2 linked regions of the Rhodopseudomonas palustris genome follow. The protein of the gene in region 2 interacts with the protein of the main gene of each other region in a pairwise test. Links are inferred from orthologs where the notes say so. Each region holds a gene or a part of one and is shown on either strand. Other genes may lie near its edges.

Region 1 (16,967 bases), 450 kb from region 2 along the record:
TCGTCACGCTGGCTTCGCCGCCGCTCGTCCGCAGTTCGCCGAAGACCAACTTGACCCTCGCCCTCGCCACCGTGTCGGGCTTGGCGTTGGGCATCCTCGCCGCCTTCGCGCGAGATCGGATGAGCCGCCGGATCCACACCCGCGCTCAACTCGAGACGATCCTGGGCACCAGTTGCCTTGCGATCATCCCGTCCTTCGAAGATCCGGCGCTCGCTTCCCAGACCGCCACCGGCTCGTCCCGGCTCTCCCGTATGGCGAGACATCTCGTGCGCAAGCGAGATCCCGCATCCGGTCAGCCTCGTGCGAAAAGCTCGGCAAACTCCGCCGCCTTCGAGAAAATCAACGACGTCGCGCCGTTCTCGGCCACCGCCGAAGCCCTCCGCCATATCAAGGTTGCGATCGACCTGAGCCCCGGCGGCGGACGCGTGATCGGCATCGTGTCCGCCCGCCCCGGCGAGGGCAAGACGACCATCTGCGCGAGCTTCGCGGCATTTTTGTCCAAGAGCGGCGCGCGAACCCTGCTGATCGACGGAGATCTACGGAATCCGTCGCTGAGCAGGACGCTCGGGTACAAGAACAAGCGCGGACTTCTCGAGCTCGTCGCAGATCAGCTTCAATTGAGCGATCTGGTCGTTACCGACCCGGTTTACAAATTCGACTTTCTACCGTCGGCCACCGAAATGAAGCCGATCAACAGCGCGGACGTGCTCACCTCCCCCTCCGTGAAGCGGATGTTGAAGTCGGCAGCAGGCAATTACGAATACATCATTGTCGATCTCCCCCCCATTCTTCCGGTGGTGGACGTGAAGGCCGCCGCACACCTGTTCGACGCGTTCATCCTGGTTGTCGAATGGGGGGCGACCATGAGCGACGAAGTCCGCAGCGCGGTCGGCGTCTCCCGTTCCCTGTCGGAGCGACTGCTGGGAGCGGTCCTCAACAAGACCGACGAAGACGTCATGCGCCGCCTCGAGGGCTACTCGTATCGCAGTCACAATTATTACTACTACGGTGCCCCCAAGCACGAAAACGATCAGACAGCAAGCTGATGCCTCTGGACGCTCGTCGGCTGACGACGATCAAGTTCGTATCCTCTGCGATTGGCGTGATCGGTCTCGTCTGGGCGATGGCGACGTTTCACCGCGCGATGGCGATCGATCGCTTCGAGGAATTCACCGACCATCTTCTGCGCTTCGAGACGTTCGACGGCACCGTCAGCTCGACGGCTCTGAAGAGCCGATCGGCCCATGCACTCGATGCCTGCGACACCCGCGCGCAGCGAGCGCTGATCATGCTCGAGATCCCACTCGCCGACGCGGCGCTCAGGACCGGGGCGACGCGCGAATTCGACACGAGGAGCGCAGACCTCAGAACCCGCGCCTACCAGATACTCTCCTGCGCTCCGACCGAGTCTTTTGCCTGGCTGGTTCTGTTTGGGCTTGCGGTACAGGATGGGCGGCTCGACCCCGGCGCTTTCGACTTGCTCGATCGCTCGTACGACACGTCTCCGCGAGAAGCCTGGCTCGCCGTTCGAAGGATCGCGATTGCAGCCCCCGTCGCCTCACTCGCACCGGAAGCAACACGCAGCAAGATCGCTTCCGAATTCCGCCGACTTCTGCTGGACGGATACGTTGAGTTGCCGGCGCAATCCTATGCGAGATCTCACCAGGGCGTGAGAGAGCTTCTGGACGCCGAGATCCAGCAGCTCGACGTCCGCACTCAATCGCGCTTCAAGGCCGCGGTCGCCAAGCTCCTGCGTTGAGCACCGCTACGACGCGGCAGCAGAAGCATCGAGAGCAGACCTCGTGCAGGCGACGCGAGATCGTCCCCGATCGGGGCGACGGCTTTCCAGCGTCGCATGGCGCGTACACCGGACGGCTGCTCGTCGCCTCTCCCAGGACAGCACGACTGCGATCGCGTTCACGAAACGACGGCCGATTCCCCGCAGCGAGCTACACAAGGACGGCGCGCGGCTGTTACTTAGCTCCCTCCCCGACGCCGCGCCGCGAGGCTCGAATCGACAATCGTTCGGAGCGCGGCCGCAAAGCCCGCGACGACTCGGAAATCCGTCAGAACACTGACTTGCGTCGCGCACCTCTTTCGTGTCGCACGACCACGTCACGAATTCACGCGACATCCGCGTAATGCCTGCGCCAGAGCCACTTCTGTGACGAGCAGAAAATCCGACGACGCCCGAAACGTCTTTGCGGGAGCAACCCAAGAAATCACCGGCGCGATTTGTTGCTCTATATGTCAACGGCGCGATTTATCTTAACGCGAACTTGCACGCGCAATGGTGCGATCAACAGTTTATTCACCAACCGCAATTTGATAGACATTCAATTCAATAACGCTTTGAGCGACAGTTCATCTGGACATCTACGGGCAGCCTGAGAGTGCGACGATGGATGGATTGCTGAGAACCGATACCGAGATCGATCTGGCCGACAGGAGTCGACCGACTCCCGTCGGATGCACGTCGAAGAGAGCCCTCGACCTTCTGTTGGCGCTTTCGGGCTTGGTGATTTTGGCTCCGCTGTTACTTCTGTGCTACCTCGCGACGATGATCGCGTCTCCCGGGCCGGCGATGTTTCGCCACAGGCGGGTCGGTTTCAACGGACAGACATTTGATTGCCTCAAATTTCGGACGATGGCCGTCGACGCCAACGAGCGGCTTCAACGATTGCTGGAGAGCGACCCGGAGGCCGCCGAGGAATGGAGGCAGACTCAGAAGCTGCGTCGCGACCCGCGCGTGACACTGGTCGGAGCGGCGCTCCGGAAGTCCAGCCTGGATGAACTCCCTCAGCTCATCAACGTGCTGAAAGGCGAAATGAGCATCGTCGGGCCCCGTCCCGTCACTGCCGAAGAGCTCAGCCGTTACGGACACTGCGCGGCTGAATATCTGGCATGTCGTCCGGGCCTGACGGGACTTTGGCAAGTCAGCGGCCGCAACACCACGACGTATGACCGTCGCGTGGCGCTCGACTCGTACTATGCGAACAACTGGTCCCACCGCCTCGACTTGCGGATCATCCTGGTGACCATACCGACACTCCTCACCGCATACGGCGCGTATTGAACCGACGGCGGCGAGGCGTCCTGCGTCATGAACCCGGTGCGCAACTTGAACGACAAAGGGTCAACCCAACAGTCAACTCGCCGAGAACCACGACGTGAGCACCGATCTGATCACCCATGCAAAGCGGAAGAGCGTGTTCAGGGCTCTGGTCGCGCTCAACGCAGCCACCTTGTTGGCGTGGATGGGACTGCTGGTCATCGGCCTGGGGTTCTGGCTGCAAAACATCGCCACGGCCGTTTGGGTTTTCATGTTCGACTAGGCGACGCTCTCTGAATGCCGATCGTCGGTGCTTGCAGCACGCATCGCCGGACCGGCGCGCCGAGATCGAGCGGGTCCGGTAGCGGCCCGAATGTTCGCGGATAGCAGCGGCGCCTGGGCTGGCTCGGCTTCGCCGCCCAACTTCCGGGGGCATCTCAGCTCCGGCCGGATAACGCCCCGGCGCACGCGGCACAGCAGACGTCTCACGCAGAACGGGAGCCTGTCTGGCCACGACGGGTTTCATGAACGAGATCGGCGAACCGTCCCATTGACCTCCAGGCCGGTTGCCAGCAGGCTGGTGTCTAACCGGCCTGTTCTGGCAGCAGCACAAGCCCAGTCCGGGCCGCACTGATCGTTAACCTCAATCGGTAGCCGTTCGTTTACTCCACCGATGCATGCTCTGGAGCAGTCGTTCACGTAGAACATTCCACAATCAGTAGCTGTCGATGCTGGATAGACTGCTCAGTCCGACCCTTGCGCTGGCGGCGGCTTGCGTCGTTGTCAGCCCTTCGGTTGCGCGGCCTCCCGTGACGCGGGCCGGCGCGATCCAGGTTCTGGCTGAAGCTGCCCCGGCACTGGCTCCCTTTCAGCATGTTCGATTCTGCATGCGTTATCCTTCGGAGTGCGCGTCGGATCGCGATCAGACCGACCGCATCGATCTCTCCCCATCGGCGCTCGAACTGCTGGAAACGATCAATCGGCGCGTGAATTCGGAGATTGCGCCGGTCCGGAAGGTCTACGGCTCGGATTTGCGCATCGGGTGGACGATCGGACCGAAGGCTGGAGACTGCAACGACTACGCCGTCACCAAGAGGCATCGCCTGATCGAAAGCGGTGTGCCTGCACGGGCGCTGCGCCTGTCGGTGGTGCGGACGCCCGATCAGGTCGGGCACCTCGTGCTCCTGGTCTCGACGACGGACGGCGACCTGGTGCTCGACAATCTGGCGCCATCGATCCGCTCTTGGCAGAGCACCGATTACGAATGGCTCAAGATCCAGTCGAGCGCTGATGCTCGTCTTTGGTTCGACGTCGGCAGAAAGGTCGCCGAGCCGTCGGACCGCCAAGGCCCGGTGGGACTTCAGCTCGCCGCGCAAAGAACCGCCGAGTAGCCGAGGCCGGTCTGCCGGCTGGGATTGTCGAGCACCGCCGCGAACGGACAGCCAACCGATCGGGCCGCAAAGCGGCGTCAGACACGCACCCCGGAATTGCCGTGATCAGGTCGGCGATCGCCGGCAACCTCGTCTCGCTCCGTTCCGCGCTCCCGCGTGGCGAGGGCGAGTCCGCAGCCGAGCAGGATGCCGAAGGGAATCGAGTAGCCCGGGACCTGCAGCGGAAAATCGATCAGCGAATGCAGATAAGTCATCACCATGATGCCGCTGATGGCACACAGAAAGGTCCGGCTAGCCCCGACCGAACGGGTGGCAGCCCGTGCCACAATGACCAGCGAGCCGGCGGCCGACATGCAGACGAGCAAGGCGATCGGAAGCCCCATTTCGACGGCGATTTCGATCAGTGTCGAGTGGGCGTAGTCCCAAACGCCCCACATCGACATGTCACTTCCTCGGAAAGCAGGAAAGACATCCGGAAACGCTCCGGCCCCGACGCCGAAGATCGGGCTCTCCAAAATCACTCGGAAAGCGTACTTGTAAGCCATCCAGCGGCCTTCATCGAACATGCCGCGCGTCATGACGCTCTGGCTTTGGGCCAGCCACCACGCGATCGCGATCAAGCCGATGGCCGAGATCAACAGACCATAGACAAGGCGAAGCCGTAGCTGACCGGCGACCATCTGGAGGATCGCGGCGAACAGCCCGAGTACGGCACAAGCCAGGCCCGCACGAGAGCCGGTGGAGAGCAGCGCGAGGAAGCACAGCAGGCCCGCAGCGGCCCGAGCGGCGACCTGGATCCCTGCTGCCTCATTGGAAGGGCTGAGCATCACGAGCCGCAGCGAAAGCGAACCGAACGACTTCAGCTCTTGCTGGATCGAACATGCCCACAAGATCACCCCGGCCCCCAGCAAGGCGGCGGCCGTATTGTGATTGATGAAAGTGGCGGTCAAATCCGCCTGATATGCCGTCTTCGGCTGCCAAAGCACGAACCCAGGTGTGAAAGCCCGAGCCAGCAAACCGTAGAGCGCGTAGAGCAGGATCGAATAGCGAGCGACCTTGAACAGGGTCTCGGCATTGCTTCGCGAGGTCCCGATCCAGAAGCCCGCCAGCACCGAAGTGACGAGAAGCAGGAAATGCCCGGCAGATACGACCGGAATCTCCGCGCGAGCCGATAGTCTCGACGAGATCGGAAGATGGATCAGCTCGCTCGCCCGGTCCCAGGCGTCCGAGTTCGCTCCGGCCGATAGTCCGGGAATGATCTGGATGGCCGCGACAACGAGGTACGCGGCGCAGACCGTCAAAAACGCGATCAGGACGCGGAATTGAGCGCCGGAAACAGAGCGCAGCGGTCTCCCGATCAGGCTGATCGACAGCACCACCACCCACGCCAGCACCCAGATATTGTCTACGGAGCCGAATGGCAGAGGCGCCAATGCGAACGCCGCAAGGGTGAGCCCTAGCTGGACCTTTCCGAGCGCTTCGGCGTGGGAGGACTTTGCGCCCACATCCACCGCCGAAGCAATCGGAGCGGTCCTATCGGTCACCAACGGGTCTTCGTGGCCGCGTTCACGTTGATGGCCGCGTTCGACACGTTCGACGTCGTGTTGGCCGTGTTGTTGATCAGGGTCAGCAGCTTGTAGTAGTCGACCACCCGCGCATTCGCGACATACATGACGTCCTTGCTTCTGATCTGGAAGCCGGAGGCCAGCAGCATACCGGACGGATCGCGCAGATTGACGTGATAGATGGTCGGAATGCGATCGTAGGTGAAGCGGTTCGTGTCGACTCCGAGCTTGTCGAGCAGCGACCGATCTTCGTAGCGGAACACGAAGACCTCGGCCGGATCCGACTGCTGATCGTTCAGACCGCCGGCCTTGCCGATCGCCTGGGCCAGCGTCAGGGATTCGACGTCGAAGGTCAGCTCGGAATTATAGCCGAACACGTTCTGATTGAGAGCGCCAAGGGCCGTGAAGGTCGGCGATTCTCTGGTGAGGAAGATCACGTCGTTGGGACGTACAAAAATGTTCTCGGACGGATCATGGACGATGCGGCTGAGAAGAACCTTCACCTTCTTGCCATCGCGCTGAAGCGTGACGTAGCTCTCGATCGCCTCGTACTTCGGTCCACCTGCGCGGGCGATCAGAGCGAGAAGCCGCTCGCCGACGCTGTTGAGCGCGAACACTCCCGGGGCGTTGACGTCACCCAGAACACTCACGACGCTCGAATGCTGCTGGTTCAGGCTGACGACGACCTGCGGCTCGATCGCCCGATTCCGCAGCCGAGCGACCACGGCCTGCTGCACTTCCGGAAGCGTTCGTCCGGCCGCGGGCACTTCGCCGGCATAAGGAACAGAAATATTGCCGCGCTGGTCGACGGCCTGCGGCGGCAGATCGACGAAGTTACCGGGGCGAGCACCCGCGGATTGCCCCGGAGTGAACAGACCCCCTGGCGCCGCTTCGAAGATCGAGATGTTCAGAACGTCTCCGACGCCGACCACCTGCTGCGGCTTCGGACGCCTGTCTCGGAACGATCCCTTGAACGACACGACGTTGGGCTGCGACAGGAAGCCAATGGTATCTGCGGAGACATCGACCAGCGCATAGGGCAATGCGTTCGTCGACCTTATCCCGGCGGTCGCATAGTTCTCGACTGACTCACTCGAAGGCCCGGTGCCTGGCAGAACCGCACATGCCGACATCGAAATCAGCAACAGCAGACCAGCAAGCACCTGAAACGTCTTGCGCACCACGGGCAACCTCATTGCATCGCTCCACAAGGCCCGCGGTCAACCAGCTTCGGTGGGCGAGTCCAGGCGACGAACATAATCTGTGGCCTTGTCGGGACGCGAACGACCGCCCCTCCGAATCGAGCCTCGAATACTTCCCAGAAGCCTACTTACAGGGCACAGTGTTTTGAAGATGCTCCCCCCTCCCGACCTTCATTCTCCGGGAACACGTTGCAGTTGAGCCACACTGAACGGCGCTAACCAGTAGTCCTGTGACCCAAAAGTCCCGTTTGCGCCCTCGGTAGCCCTCTATTCCGGTCCGGTTACTCGACTGTCCAAGCCGAGCAGGCTGTCCGCCGGGCGTCATCGTGCCTCTCCCCGGACGGCCCATGCTTCGACATCGGGCGGCTGCGCCCAGTGCGCCCCACGGGCGGCTGCCCCCCAAGTTCTCGCCGAACTCCCCTCAAGGCAGCCCCAAAGGCGCCGGATCACACCTGCCCCTCCGCGCCGTTTCGCGACGTCCAGCAGGAACTAAGTGATTGGATGATTTTCAGAATACTACTTGGCATCGGCTCGCCGACCTGGCGACCGACCTCCCCTCCTCAAATTCAACAAAGTTCCACTCAGTATCGCTCGGCAGTCATATGTTCATGCAATCTGGAGTGAGCGATCCTAGATTGCTGGGGGCTGAATCGGGGCTCGCGCCGAAAGGCGCTTGGGGGGAGAACTGCAAATGATCTATCAATCGAGCCTACCGAGCTGGGGTCACGCCGACGGAGGAAGCCGCGGGAGGCCGTAATGGCGTATTTGGCTATTGCCTTGGCTCTGGCGGGGTTCTTGATTGGACTGAGATTTCGGCTCGTGGGACTGCTTCAAGCCCTCGCCGTGGTTCTGCTCCTGACGATCGGCATCTGTATTGGGTCTGGATACGGTTTTACAAAGACGATCGTGGTCGTGATCGCTGCTCAGGCAGTCATCCAGGCCGGGTATTTCTTCGGCCTGCTGGCACAGACGCTGTATCAGTCCCGTCGCACCCGAATGGTTCTCTGAAAGCGCCACTCTGTCCCCACCGACGTTGTCGGATGGCCAGGGCAGCACCGGTCGACCGAGGCCTGCTCGCGCCTTCCGAAGCGGGTCTTCAGGTGAGATCCGCGCCCCTGAAGCCGCCGCCTCGCCTCTTCGGCGCAAGATTGGCCTCTTGGATTGCGATCCTTGTGCTACAAGCGGACTGATGCCGCCCGCTTTTCCGGGTCGATATTTGGTGGGACGTTTGGATTCTGGTTTCGGAGACTTGCCATGAACTTGAGGAAGGTTGCGATCATTTCGCTGGTTTTCAGCAGTGCGGCCGTCGCGGCGTCCGAGCCGGCTTCTGCGCGAAATCGGCTCTATCCCGTCACGACCTGCGGTCCTGACCAAGCCTACCTCTGCAAACTACACGGATCGTTCGATGATCCGCCCTTCCACTACAATCTCGCCATTCATCCGGGCTGCATCAAGACCGTCAGCAAGGGCCGCCGCTACGGACGTGAATATGTCATCGTTTGCGGTAGCCCGGAACGTCCGATGGTTTGGTGGTGACCGCACGGTCGCTCAAAGAAGTCTGGCTGCGACGCAATGGCGGTTCGGAATAGGCGACTACCTTTCCGGCCGCAGTCCGACATTGTTCGGCGAACTTTGACGACGTGAAAAGTCGTTTGCATTGCCTCTGCCGGCTTGAGATCGATCCGCCGGGACGATGTTGTTCGACCCGCGATCACGGACCAGGTTTCCGTACATATCTCGTTGTGGCGCCACACTCTGCGCCGACGCACTCGCGACCATCGACAGGATGGCGGGAACAACCAAGATCAACGCCCTCATGAAATCCTCCCGGATCAAGACAGCCGAAGCGTAACTAATAATGAAGCAGTTGCAAATCGGCGAGCCGAAACATCGCTGTCGCGTTTGCAGCGCCGCCTGAACAACCAGCTCGGCGTTGAGGACACCGTGAACGGCTGCGCCGAATCAGCGGGCGGCGACCGCCGCGTCAGCCGCGGCGATGACGATCAAAGCCGTCGGCAGAACCGAGCGCACGCGGGCAAGATTGGGAAGCACTGCCGACCGAACCGAATGTGAATGCGTCTGCCCGAATCGAAGATCCGGATCGGGACCGTAGCGTCCTTGAAATCCGCTCCACGGAGGCCGTCTCTGCGGGCACGCCATCGACGGCGACGAACCGATCGGCTGGTTGGTTGGTGGGGGAGGCAGGACTCGAACCTGCGAAGCCATGAGGCGGCTGATTTACAGTCAGCTCCCTTTGCCACTCGGGACACTCCCCCGCCCGTGCCGCCGGCCCAACGCCTGTGGCAGGCAAAACCGGGACCGGAAGCCGCAGCGAGCCCGCGGGCGGGCCTGCAACGCGGCGCGGTTATGGGCGATGCGGCCCCCTAAAGTCAACCAACCCCATGACGATTTCGACACTCCTTCGTCATATCGGACGATCGAGCCGAAATTGCCTTGCGTCGTGTTGCGTGAGACAAGCGCCGCCATGAGCGACAGACCGCCGAATTCCCGCTTTTCCCGCCGCGACGGCCCGCCCCGCGGCAAGCCGCGCCCCGCCGGGTTCCGCCGCGACGCCCGCGAGCGCGACGGCGACGGGCCCGTGATCCTGTACGGCTGGCACACCGTGACGGCGGCGCTGGCCAATCCGCGGCGCAAGTTTCGCAAGCTGTGGCTGACCGAAAACGCCGCCCGCAAGCTCGCCGACGAGAACATCGACACCCGAATCGCGCCGGAGATCGTGCGGCCGTCGGAGATCGACCGCCGGCTCGGGCCGGATGCGGTGCATCAGGGGATGCTGGCCGAGGCCGACGCGCTGGAGACGCCGCGAATCGACACCCTGCCCGAGCACGGCATCGTGCTGGTGCTCGACCAGATCACCGATCCGCACAATGTCGGCGCGATCCTGCGTTCGGCGGCGGCGTTCGCCGTGCAGGCGATCGTCACCACCGCCCGGCACAGCCCGGAAGCCACCGGCGTGCTCGCCAAATCCGCCTCCGGCGCACTGGAGCTGGTGCCCTTGGTGCTGGTGCAGAATCTCTCCCGGGCGCTGACCGAGCTGAACGAGCGCGGCTTTCTCACCGTCGGGCTCGACAGCGAGGGCGAGGACGACCTCGCCGCGGTCGCGCTGCGCCAGCCGCTGGCGCTGGTGCTCGGCGCCGAGGGCAAGGGCCTGCGGCAGCTCACGCGGCAGACCTGCACCACCGTCGCCCGGCTCGACATGCCGGGCGAAATCAAGAGCCTGAACGTCTCCAACGCGGCGGCGCTGGCGCTGTATATCGGAGCCAGCCGGCTCGGCCTGATGGGCCGCCGCTAAGGTTCTCAACGCAGAACGCCCGCCCGCATCGGCTGCGGACGGGCGGCCTGAGCCGGCGCGATGCCGATCAGTAACGATGGTGATGCATCGGCCCGTGGGGGCGATGGCCGCGGTGCCAGCCGGCATGGTGGTGGCGGTGCGCCCCCGGCCGGACGTGATGGCGGCCGCGATAACGCACCACCGCCGGCCCCCACGACGGCTCTCCGATCACCTGATGGGTCATGGCGTGCGCATAGGCGCCGCCGGTGTAGGCGGTGCCGGTGCGATACACCGAGACGGCACGCTCGTCGTAATAGGGACGCGGCGCGAACCGGCCCGGGCCGGTATAGGCCGGCCCCTGGTTGACGTAGTAATAGCGGGTCGGGTCCGGCAGGCGATCGAACGCCGCGGTGCCGTAGCCATAGCCGTAGCCGGTCTCGAACGTGGCGTAGCCGTTGCCGCACGGGCTGACCACCGGGCCGCACGGCCCGCAGCCGCCGCCGAACACACCTCCGCCGCAGGCCAGCGCCGGCGCGGCGCTCGCGGTCACCACGGCCAAGGCCGCGACCAGTCCGGAAACCAATGTACGCATGCTACGCTCCTGTTCGATGTCGTGGTCGAGATCGTGGTGTCGGCGGCACGGGGGCCATCACCGGTACGGCCGCGGGCCGGGCCGCGGCGGCTCGTCGAACGGCGGCGCAATCAGCACCTGGGGTTCGATCATCGGGGACGGCGGCGCCGGCTGCGGCGGGCGCGACTCCACTTCCCAGGATTGATGGAAGCTCTCCGCCGGCTTCGGCAGCTTGCGGTCCGGCGGCGGCTCGATCTCCAGCCGGCCGTAGCCCGGCAGCCGGTTCGAGCCCGGGTAATAATGGCCGACCTCCGGATACACCACCCGCCGGCTGCCGTAGATCGTCGGCTGCACATGGGTGCCGCGCTCCAGCCCCCAATCGCCCTCGATCATCGCATAGGACGCGTCGCGGCCGTTGATGATGATCGGCACGCCCGGCCGCCCCGGAATGACGATCGCCCGCCCGCCGCTCTCGGCGAGCGCCGGGGCCGCGGTGAAGGTCGCGGTCAGAAGCGCCAGCGCGGGCGCCAGACGTCGAAGGGTGAAGGGATCGGACATGCGGCAAACGCTAAGGGAAAAGCCTGGCAGATGGGTTAAGGCACGGCCGGCAGCGGCCGGTAAGCCTAACGCGCAACCCGGGTTCGGGGTCCGTCCGCCGCGATAGATCGCAACGTCGTTAATGCCGGCTTTCGATCGGCGGTGCGCTCGGCGCCACGGAAACCGCTGCAGCGGCCTTGTCGAGCCGCGGCGGCGCTGCTAGCTGTCTGCCCGATGCCGGCGTAGCACAGCGGTAGTGCAGCGGTTTTGTAAACCGAAGGTCGGGAGTTCGATCCTCTCCGCCGGCACCATTGGGCTCGACGCAAAGCAGCTTCGCAGCGCTATGCGACGTCGTCCGTCTCCTGGGCGTAGGCCATTTCCATCACGATGGTGTAGAGCCGTTCGCCGACCAGATGCCCGGCGTGGAATCCGGTCTCGGCCTGCAGCCAGGCCAGCGCGTGCTGGTGGCGGGGCGACTGGCCGACATGCGCCATCGCCCAGTTGGGGAACGCTCGGACGGCGATCGGGCCCGCCAGCAACACCTGAATGTCGCTGTGACGGCGGTCCTGCTGGATCGCCTCGAACACGGCTTCGACGGCGCTGCGGGGGCCTTCGAGCACCTGAGCGAAGAAGCCGCTGTTGAAGATCAGCGCGCCGGTGATCCCTTCCCGCTCGTTGTGGGCGCGGGAGGTGGCGAGGATATCGGCGATTTCCGACGAGAGGCTGTCGAGCCCCCCTGCGATCCGGTTTCGGCTGACATAGAGAACGCGAAAAAGCTGCGCCTGCATCGAATCCCTCACCCGCTTGGGCGCTTCCCTCCTGTGTGAGCATCGGCCCCGAAACGCCCTCGGCCGACGCGCGACCGGGCCGGCCGAAGCTGTCCGCGATCCAGCACCACCGCCCGGCAACGACCGCAACGCGCGCCTGCCTCGCCCCGCCACGCCTGTTGCCGCACCGATCAGACGGCGACGCTGCTCGGAACGAGGTTCTGGCGGGCCACGTTGATCGTATACACCACCGCCGATCTCGGTGCCGGGAAGTCGCCATTGGCGAAAATGCCGTCGCGCTCGAAACGGCCTTCGGTACTGATCAGCAAAGACGTGGTGAAGATGCAATGAACCTCGCCGCCGGCGTTGGTGAACGGCAGCAGCAGTTTCTCGTAGTCCACCGGCACGTCGTGCGCATCGGAAACCGAGGAGATCGAGTACACCGGCTTGCGGCTGCGCCGACACAGCTCGTATTGCGCGAGCATGTGGTCGCGCGCCGCCGGCGACAGAAACTCGTCGAGATGCAACCCGCGAGGCTCCAGGCCGGTGGCGGCCGACAGCAACGATCCATAATGCAGGATCTGGTAACGCCGTGGCTCCGCCAGGCCCACCACCCGCGTGACGATCGATCGCGACATATCGAGGCTCGCGGGCTCGAACGCAAACGGCACCATCGCCGGATCGGGGATCCTGCCGCCTCGCGCCCATTGGCTGATCAGCCAGCGATGAGGCACGTGTCTGACGACCTCAACACTGCTTGGATTGGCGAACATGATCGGGGAATTCCTCATCTGGCAGCCGCCACCCGCCACCGGGTGATCGGGCAGCGCCGCCGTCACTGCAGCACGGCGCACAGCAGCTATCCGACCGCTCATAGCCGGTCAACGCTTGGCGACAGACTGCATGTGGCTGCCGAAGGTATGCGCATCTTGGCACGGCTCCCGGCTCGCCGCAGCCTGGGGGCGCTACGAGTTCAGACCGAACTCCTCGCGAAGGCGGGATCGGACTCGACCGCCGACGTGCATGCCGGTCGGCTCCGGCTGTCGACGACTCACAATCAACTCAAAGGCGACGCAACTAACTCTCATAACTATCAGTTTCACCAAAGGAACTCGGCGCCATTTGAGCTGGATCAATTTCACTGCCAGTATAGGTTGCAAGAATGCAGCAGATACTCTTCGGAGGAATCTCCCATGTGGTTGATGCAGGAGCGAGATTATTTGTTTCATCGCTGTGGTGCGTGTGGGGCGGCTGCGCATCTGACGCGCAGCACGCCCGCCGCCGCCGGCGGCGAGCGTCGCACCTACGAGTGCCGCCGATGCGGCCGGGTCGACGTCTATGACGTCGGTCCGGATGTCGGCGCGCCGTGGATCCTGATCGATCAGTGCCGGGATGCCAGCGCGGCGGCGATCCGGCCCTGAATCACCACGCCGAGCCAGATCACCAGCGTCGACAGGCCGGCTGCGGCCACCACCAGAACGTCGCTCTCGCTCATCGGATCGGTCCTCCGCCACAACGGGCGGCGCATCGTCCGGGCGCCGCCGCGGCAGCGTCACAGCCGCGACGTCTGCCGGAGACGATTATTCGCACGGCCGCGACCGGCGGCGTTGACGCCGGTCAACGGCGGCGCAGCCGCTGCGGTCACGGCCTGCCGGGCGGGCGTCACAGCCACCGCACCAGCACGGTCAGATTGATCGCGCAGGCCCCCAGCAGCGCCAGGGTGAGGCCGGCCGGAGCACTGTCGATGCGGGTTTTCAGGATCTTCGTCATGTCGGAACCCGTGGTCATGACCGGACCATCGGGTGATTCTAGCCGTGGAGTCCCAGGCGATATTTTTCGCCGGATTTAACCCTCGTTAACCTTCGATTCCCGGCTCGCTAAGCCCTTCGTTGCGCACACAAAAAAGGCCGGCGCGACGGCCGGCCCTGACGCTGCGTTTCGGCGAGGCGGGATCGCGGCCCGGTCAGTACTTGGCGACCGACGGCCCGCCCCAGCCGAAGCGGTAATTGATGCCCGCCTTGACGGTGTGCTCGTCGTTACGGAACGAGGTGCCGACCACGTCGGCCGGACCGCCGGTGAAGGTGGTGTCGCCGAACTTGTAGTACTGGTACTCGACCTTGGCCGACCAGCTCGGCGCGAACAGATATTCCAGGCCGGCGCCGACGGTGTAGCCGTCGTTGCGGCTGCCGCTGGTGGTGTAGGCCGCCGGGAAGCCGGCCGCGGTGGCGACGCCGAGATCGCTGTCGCGCCAGGCGTAGCCGCCCTTGGCGTAGAGCAGCGTCGGTCCCCAGGTGTAGCCGAGCCGGCCGGTGACCGAGCCGAGGCCGCGGGTGTCTTCCGCCGCGGTGCTGCCGCCGGAGAACAGCACGCCGGTGTTGCTCGACGACAGCCAGCTATATTGCGCCTCGATACCGATCACCCAATTGGTGGCGAACTGATAGTCCGCACCGCCCTGGACGCCGCCGAAGAACCGGCCGGAATTGCCCGGGATGCTGTTGTCGCCGGCCCAGGCGCCGCCGACATGGCCGCCGACATAGAAGCCGGTCCAGTTGTACACCACTTCGGGCGCCGTATAGGCGGGCGCCGCCTTGGTGTAGGGCCGCGGCGGCAGATCGGCCGCGAAGGCGGGAGCGGAGAGCGCGATCACCGCCGCTGCGCCGAGCAGAGTGTTCTTCATCGTGGTCATCGTCGTCCCTCCTTCGATGCGTTCCGATGTGCTCAAAACAGCATGGCAATGGTTTGGTTGCCCGGTGGCGACGGCGCAGCATTCATTCAGCAGGACTGTGACGACGCCGCAACACTCTGGAACCCCTCCCTGTCAGGCCGGCATCAGATTAGTCGCGGCGGATTGCGATCCGGTCGGGATCAGCGCGACAATTTTTCCAGTGCGGGAAACGGCGCATACACCACCCCGGCGCACAGCTCGCCGGCCTGCTGTGCGACCCGGTCGAGCCGGCCGTCGACATGGACGATCGCCATGTCCTGCAGCGTACCGCCGCGCGGGGTGAAGCGCAGGCACGACACCCAGCGGGTCCGGCCGTCGACCGGGCGCTGCACCGGCTCGGCCATCGCGGCCTCGCGCAGGCCCGAAGGGTCGTTCAGATAGGTGCGCAGGAACGCCGGGATCTCGCTGCGATAATTCGCCGGAAACGGCTGCGGCGGATCGCTGTCGAACGACGCCGAGCCGCCGATCGCGCAGGCGCCGAGCAGCGCCGCGAGCGGCAGCGCCAAAGCGGCGCGCAGCGGCAGCCGGGACTGTGGGGACGCGGCGAAACGGCGAAGCATGGCCCATTGCCATAGCGCGGCGGGCTGCGAAATCAAAGACCGGACGGCCGCGCGCCGCCGCGGCGCAGCGCACGGCGCCCGGCCCGGCTCGACAACGCCCGGACACCTCGTATAGACCGGCGGCGGTGACAGGCGGCCGGCACCGCGCCGGCAGTCATGTCCGCCGCCGTCAGAGGCCGCCTTCGATGAGCACGTCCGCGCGGCAAGACCGCACCCCTTCGTCCCGCCCCGCATCGCCGCGCATCGCGACCGACCACATCGCCTTCGTCGCCTCGACCAGCGCCGAGGCGCAGGCCGCGCTGGCGCAGCTCGTGCAGCTCTACGGCAACGCCGAGCCGCAGGAGGCCGATGTCGTGGTCGCGCTCGGTGGCGACGGCCTGATGCTGCAGACGCTGCATCAGCAGATGCGCAGCGGCAAGCCGATCTACGGCATGCACCGCGGCACCGTCGGATTCCTGATGAACGAATATTCCACGGTCGATCTGCGCACCCGCCTCGCCGCCGCGCGCGAGACCGTGATCCATCCGCTGTTGATGCGCGCCACCGACATCTACGGCGAGGTCCACATCCATCACGCCATCAACGAGGTGTCGCTGTTTCGCCAGAGCCACCAGGCGGCGCGGCTGCGGATCTCGATCGACGAGCGCGAGCGGATGAGCGAACTGGTCGCCGACGGCATCATGGTGGCGACCCCGGCGGGCTCGACCGCCTACAATCTGTCGGCGCAGGGCCCGATCCTGCCGATCAACGCCCAGCTCCTGGCGCTGACCCCGATCTCGCCGTTCCGCCCGCGGCGCTGGCGCGGCGCGCTGTTGCCCGACAGCGCCTTCGTGGTGATCGACGTGCTCGAAGTCGACAAGCGCCCGGTCGCCGCCGTCGCCGACCACGACGAAGCCCGCGACGTCCGCCGCGTCGAAGTGATCTCCGACAAGACCATCGCGATGCGGATGCTGTTCGATCCGGGGCACTCGCTCGAGGAGCGGATTCTCAGCGAGCAGTTTGGCGGGTATTGAGGGATTTTGTGGAGAGCGGCTGCCCGCCTCCCCTCGCCTCGCCATCGACCTGCGATTTGACCTTGATACCAGCCGCCTCAGCATTCACCCCGTCATGCCAGGCATGAGTTGGGGAGAGGCCGGAGCGCTCAGGCCTTCTTGCTGCGCACCGGCACCGGTTGCGGCACCAGATCGTTGACGGCGCTCATCCGGGTGACGAGGCTGCGCAGGCGGGCGATGCGGCGGGTGTAGGTGAGCATCAGCCCGGCGAGGAAGGCGCTGCAGATCAGCGTGAACACTGCGAACGCGACGA
Region 2 (3,136 bases):
CCGATGGCGATCAGGTGGTGCTGATCGAGGATTTTCGGCTCGGCGAGGACGGCAGGCTACGACCGTCCGGCATCGATGTCGGCGCCACGCCGTGGCTGTACACGGTCAACGGCAAGCCCTCCGCAGAGTTCGCGCTGCGCGCCAATGGCCGTTTTAGATTCCGCTTCATTAATGCCTGCCAACGCAATGTGATTGCACTCAGAATCGAGGATCACAACGTCTGGGTGATGGCCCTGGACAGCCAACCGGCGGAGCCGTTCCTGGCGCGCGGTGGCGCGCTGGTGATCGCGCCGGGCGGGCGGGTCGACGTCCTGATCGACGCCGCAAGGCCGCCCGGGTCGCGCACTGCGATCACGCTGCATGACGGCGGCAAGCCGGTCCCGCTCGCCCGACTGGTCTATGTCGACGAGCCGCCGCTGCGCCCCGCACCGCTGCCGCAGCCTGCGCCGTTCCCAGCCAATGGCCTGCCCGCGCAACTGCCGCTCGGCGGCGCGCTGCGCACCGCGCTGCTGCTCGGCGCGCTGGTCAATGCGCAGCTCGACTGGTTCGCACCGGACAAGTTCAATCCCGCCGCCGGCCCGGCGTTTCAGGTCAAGCGCGGCCGCACCGTGGTGCTGGCGTTGACCAACCAGGCCACCATGCCGATGGTGTTTCACCTGCACGGCCATCATTTCAGACTGCTCGACCGGCTCGACGACGGCTGGAAGCCGTTCTGGCTCGATACCCTGGCGATCGACGCCGGCCAGACCCAGCGCATCGCGTTTGCGGCCGAACACCCTGGACTGTGGCTGATCGAGGCCTATGCGGCGAAATGGTCGGAGCCGCGGCTGGTCCGGAGTTATCTCGTGAGTTGAACCAACGGCTCCAGCCCTCTGCAGAACCTGGACTCTTGCCGCCTCAGTACTCGATGCCGAGCGCGTCGTAGAGCCGCCGGTGCACCGCCGGCAGCGTCTCGGTCAGATCCTCGGCGATCAGCCCGGGGCCGGCCTCGCAGGCGGCCTCGCCGTGCATCCACACTCCGATGCAGGCCGCCTCGAACGCCGCGACGCGCTGCGCCAATAGGCCGGAAATGATACCGGTCAGGACGTCGCCCGAGCCCGCAGTCGCCAGCCAGGGCGGCGCATTGCAGGCGATCGCGGCGCGGCCGTCCGGCGCGGCCACCACCGTGTCGGCGCCCTTGAGCAACACCACGGCGCCCGAACGCTGCGCCGCGACGCGCACCCGCTCAAGTTTCGAACGAAGTGGATTTTTATTGCTCATATCACTGAACAGACGAGGAAATTCGCCCTCGTGCGGGGTCAGGACAACCTGTGGATGAGTTGTGGATTTGATGGCTTCGAACAACTCCTCCGGACGCCCGGCAAAGCTGGTCAGCGCGTCGGCGTCGAGCACTGCCGCCGCGCCGGCCGCCAGCGCCGCCAGCACCTTGCCGCGGGTCTCGTCGCCGATTCCTGCACCCGGCCCGATGCCGATGGCATTGAAGCGGCGATCCGCCAGCATCGTGGCGAGTTCGTCCGGCGTATCGACCGGCCGCACCATCACCGCAGTCAGAGCCGCCGCATTCACGGCCAGCGCGTCGCGGGGCGATGCCACCGTCACAAGACCGGCGCCGGCGCGGAGCGCGCCACGCGCGGCCAGCCGCGCCGCCCCGGTCTGCGACAGCTCGCCCGACACCACCACCGCGTGACCGCGACCGTATTTATGACCGTCGGCGCGCGGCACCGGAAAGTCCGGCAGCCACAGATCGGGATCGTTTTCGAACGCCTGCGGCCGGATCTCGCCCAGCACCCCGGGCTCGATGCCGATATCGACCAGCCGGACCTGACCGCAGTGCAGCCGGCCCGGCAGCAGCAGGTGACCGATCTTGCGGCGGAAGAAGGTGACGGTCTCGCGCGCCCGGATCGCCGCGCCCATCACGGCGCCGGTGGCGCCGTTGATGCCGCTCGGCAGGTCGACCGCCAGCACCGGCACGCCGCTGTGGTTGACCGCCTCGATGATCTCCAGCGCCTGATCCTTCACCGGCCGGTTGAGACCGGAGCCGAACAGCGCGTCGATGATCAGCGCCGGTGCACCGATCGACTGGGTCAGGAACGGCAGCAGCGGCCCCTTCCACTCTCTTGCCGCCAGCGCCGCGTCGCCTTTCAGCGCGTCGCGCTCGCCAAGCAGCATCACGTGTACCGTGCGCCCCAATGCAACCAGCTCGGTCGCGGCGATCAGTCCGTCGCCGCCATTGTTGCCGGGACCGGCAATCACCAGGATCGGACCCTCGTCGGCGAGTTCGATCGCCGCCTGGGCGACGTGGCGGCCGGCATGCAGCATCAGCGCAAAGCCCGACGATCCGCCGGCGATCGTCAGCAGGTCGGCACGGTCCATTTCAGTGGGCGTCAGCAGTTCCATGCCCATTTCCCAGTACACACGCCTGTGGCGAAGGCAGCGCTTCTCGCGCCGCTCGCCATCTGCACAAGAGGCAAGCCAATTGCTCAAAACTTAATCACACAACGTGCATCGCGCCTTCCAGCAAACAGCCATACGCCCGATTAATATCCTGATAAAGCACTACAATCAGCCGCCCCGACAAGTTGGCACGGACCCTGCTTTTACGGAAGCCAGTTTCGATCCCTCGCGCTCGCCTCTCGGGAGGCGGGGTCTGCGCGACCGTCTCTGAGTTCCGAGCCTGGCGGAGCTTGGGGGCGGTGTTGCTCACCCAGTCGGCCGCGGTGTTATCGATCAACTGCGCAGCGTCGCGCAATCTGGCATACAGATGCCGACTCACGACGTGGGAAGTCCGGGGAGAGTGTAAGTGAAGAAGATCGAAGCCATCATCAAGCCGTTCAAGCTCGACGAGGTCAAGGAAGCGCTGCAGGAAGTCGGATTGCAGGGGATCACCGTCACCGAGGCCAAGGGCTTCGGGCGGCAGAAGGGCCACGCCGAGTTGTATCGCGGCGCGGAATACATCGTCGACTTCCTGCCCAAGGTGAAAATCGAGATCGTGATCGCCGACGACCTGGTCGAGAAAGCGATCGACGCCATCCGGCGCGCCGCCCAGACCGGCCGCATCGGCGACGGCAAGATTTTCGTCTCCAACATCGAAGAAGCCATCCGCATCAGGACGGGCGAATCCGGACTGGACGCCATC

Evidence for each region.
Region 1: the proteins of FLL57_RS10185 (region 2) and rlmB interact in binary tests that used the Escherichia coli proteins (3 or more experiments, as listed by UniProt). The link is inferred for Rhodopseudomonas palustris from one-to-one orthologs.

Annotation. Positions count from the first base shown.
Region 1 is NZ_CP041387.1:2,670,944-2,687,910, forward strand. What follows is about bases 8,862-11,609. They hold rlmB (23S rRNA (guanosine(2251)-2'-O)-methyltransferase RlmB), read left to right. Parts: upstream 8,862-9,695; coding sequence 9,696-10,523; downstream 10,524-11,609. Other genes in these bases: FLL57_RS12215 (hypothetical protein), read right to left, coding at 10,591-11,094; FLL57_RS12220 (hypothetical protein), read right to left, coding at 11,152-11,609. Also shown: FLL57_RS12165 (polysaccharide biosynthesis tyrosine autokinase), read left to right, coding at 1-1,046; FLL57_RS12170 (hypothetical protein), read left to right, coding at 1,046-1,759; FLL57_RS12175 (sugar transferase), read left to right, coding at 2,402-3,076; FLL57_RS23320 (hypothetical protein), read left to right, coding at 3,171-3,335; FLL57_RS12180 (transglutaminase-like cysteine peptidase), read left to right, coding at 3,781-4,443; FLL57_RS12185 (O-antigen ligase family protein), read right to left, coding at 4,521-5,987; FLL57_RS12190 (polysaccharide biosynthesis/export family protein), read right to left, coding at 5,984-7,192; FLL57_RS12195 (hypothetical protein), read left to right, coding at 7,967-8,218; FLL57_RS12200 (hypothetical protein), read left to right, coding at 8,465-8,746; more of FLL57_RS12220, read right to left, coding at 11,610-11,631; FLL57_RS12230 (BLUF domain-containing protein), read right to left, coding at 11,952-12,398; FLL57_RS12235 (hypothetical protein), read right to left, coding at 12,569-13,216; FLL57_RS12245 (hypothetical protein), read right to left, coding at 13,759-13,872; FLL57_RS23615 (hypothetical protein), read right to left, coding at 14,040-14,165; FLL57_RS12250 (outer membrane protein), read right to left, coding at 14,341-15,054; FLL57_RS12255 (hypothetical protein), read right to left, coding at 15,243-15,662; and 2 more genes. UniProt on the Escherichia coli protein: Specifically methylates the ribose of guanosine 2251 in 23S rRNA.
Region 2 is NZ_CP041387.1:2,230,042-2,233,177, forward strand. The notes cover bases 148-3,136. They hold FLL57_RS10185 (NAD(P)H-hydrate dehydratase), read right to left. Parts: upstream 2,398-3,136; coding sequence 898-2,397; downstream 148-897. Other genes in these bases: FLL57_RS10180 (multicopper oxidase family protein), read left to right, coding at 148-854; FLL57_RS10190 (P-II family nitrogen regulator), read left to right, coding at 2,801-3,136. Outside these bases: more of FLL57_RS10180, read left to right, coding at 1-147. UniProt on the Escherichia coli protein: Bifunctional enzyme that catalyzes the epimerization of the S- and R-forms of NAD(P)HX and the dehydration of the S-form of NAD(P)HX at the expense of ADP, which is converted to AMP.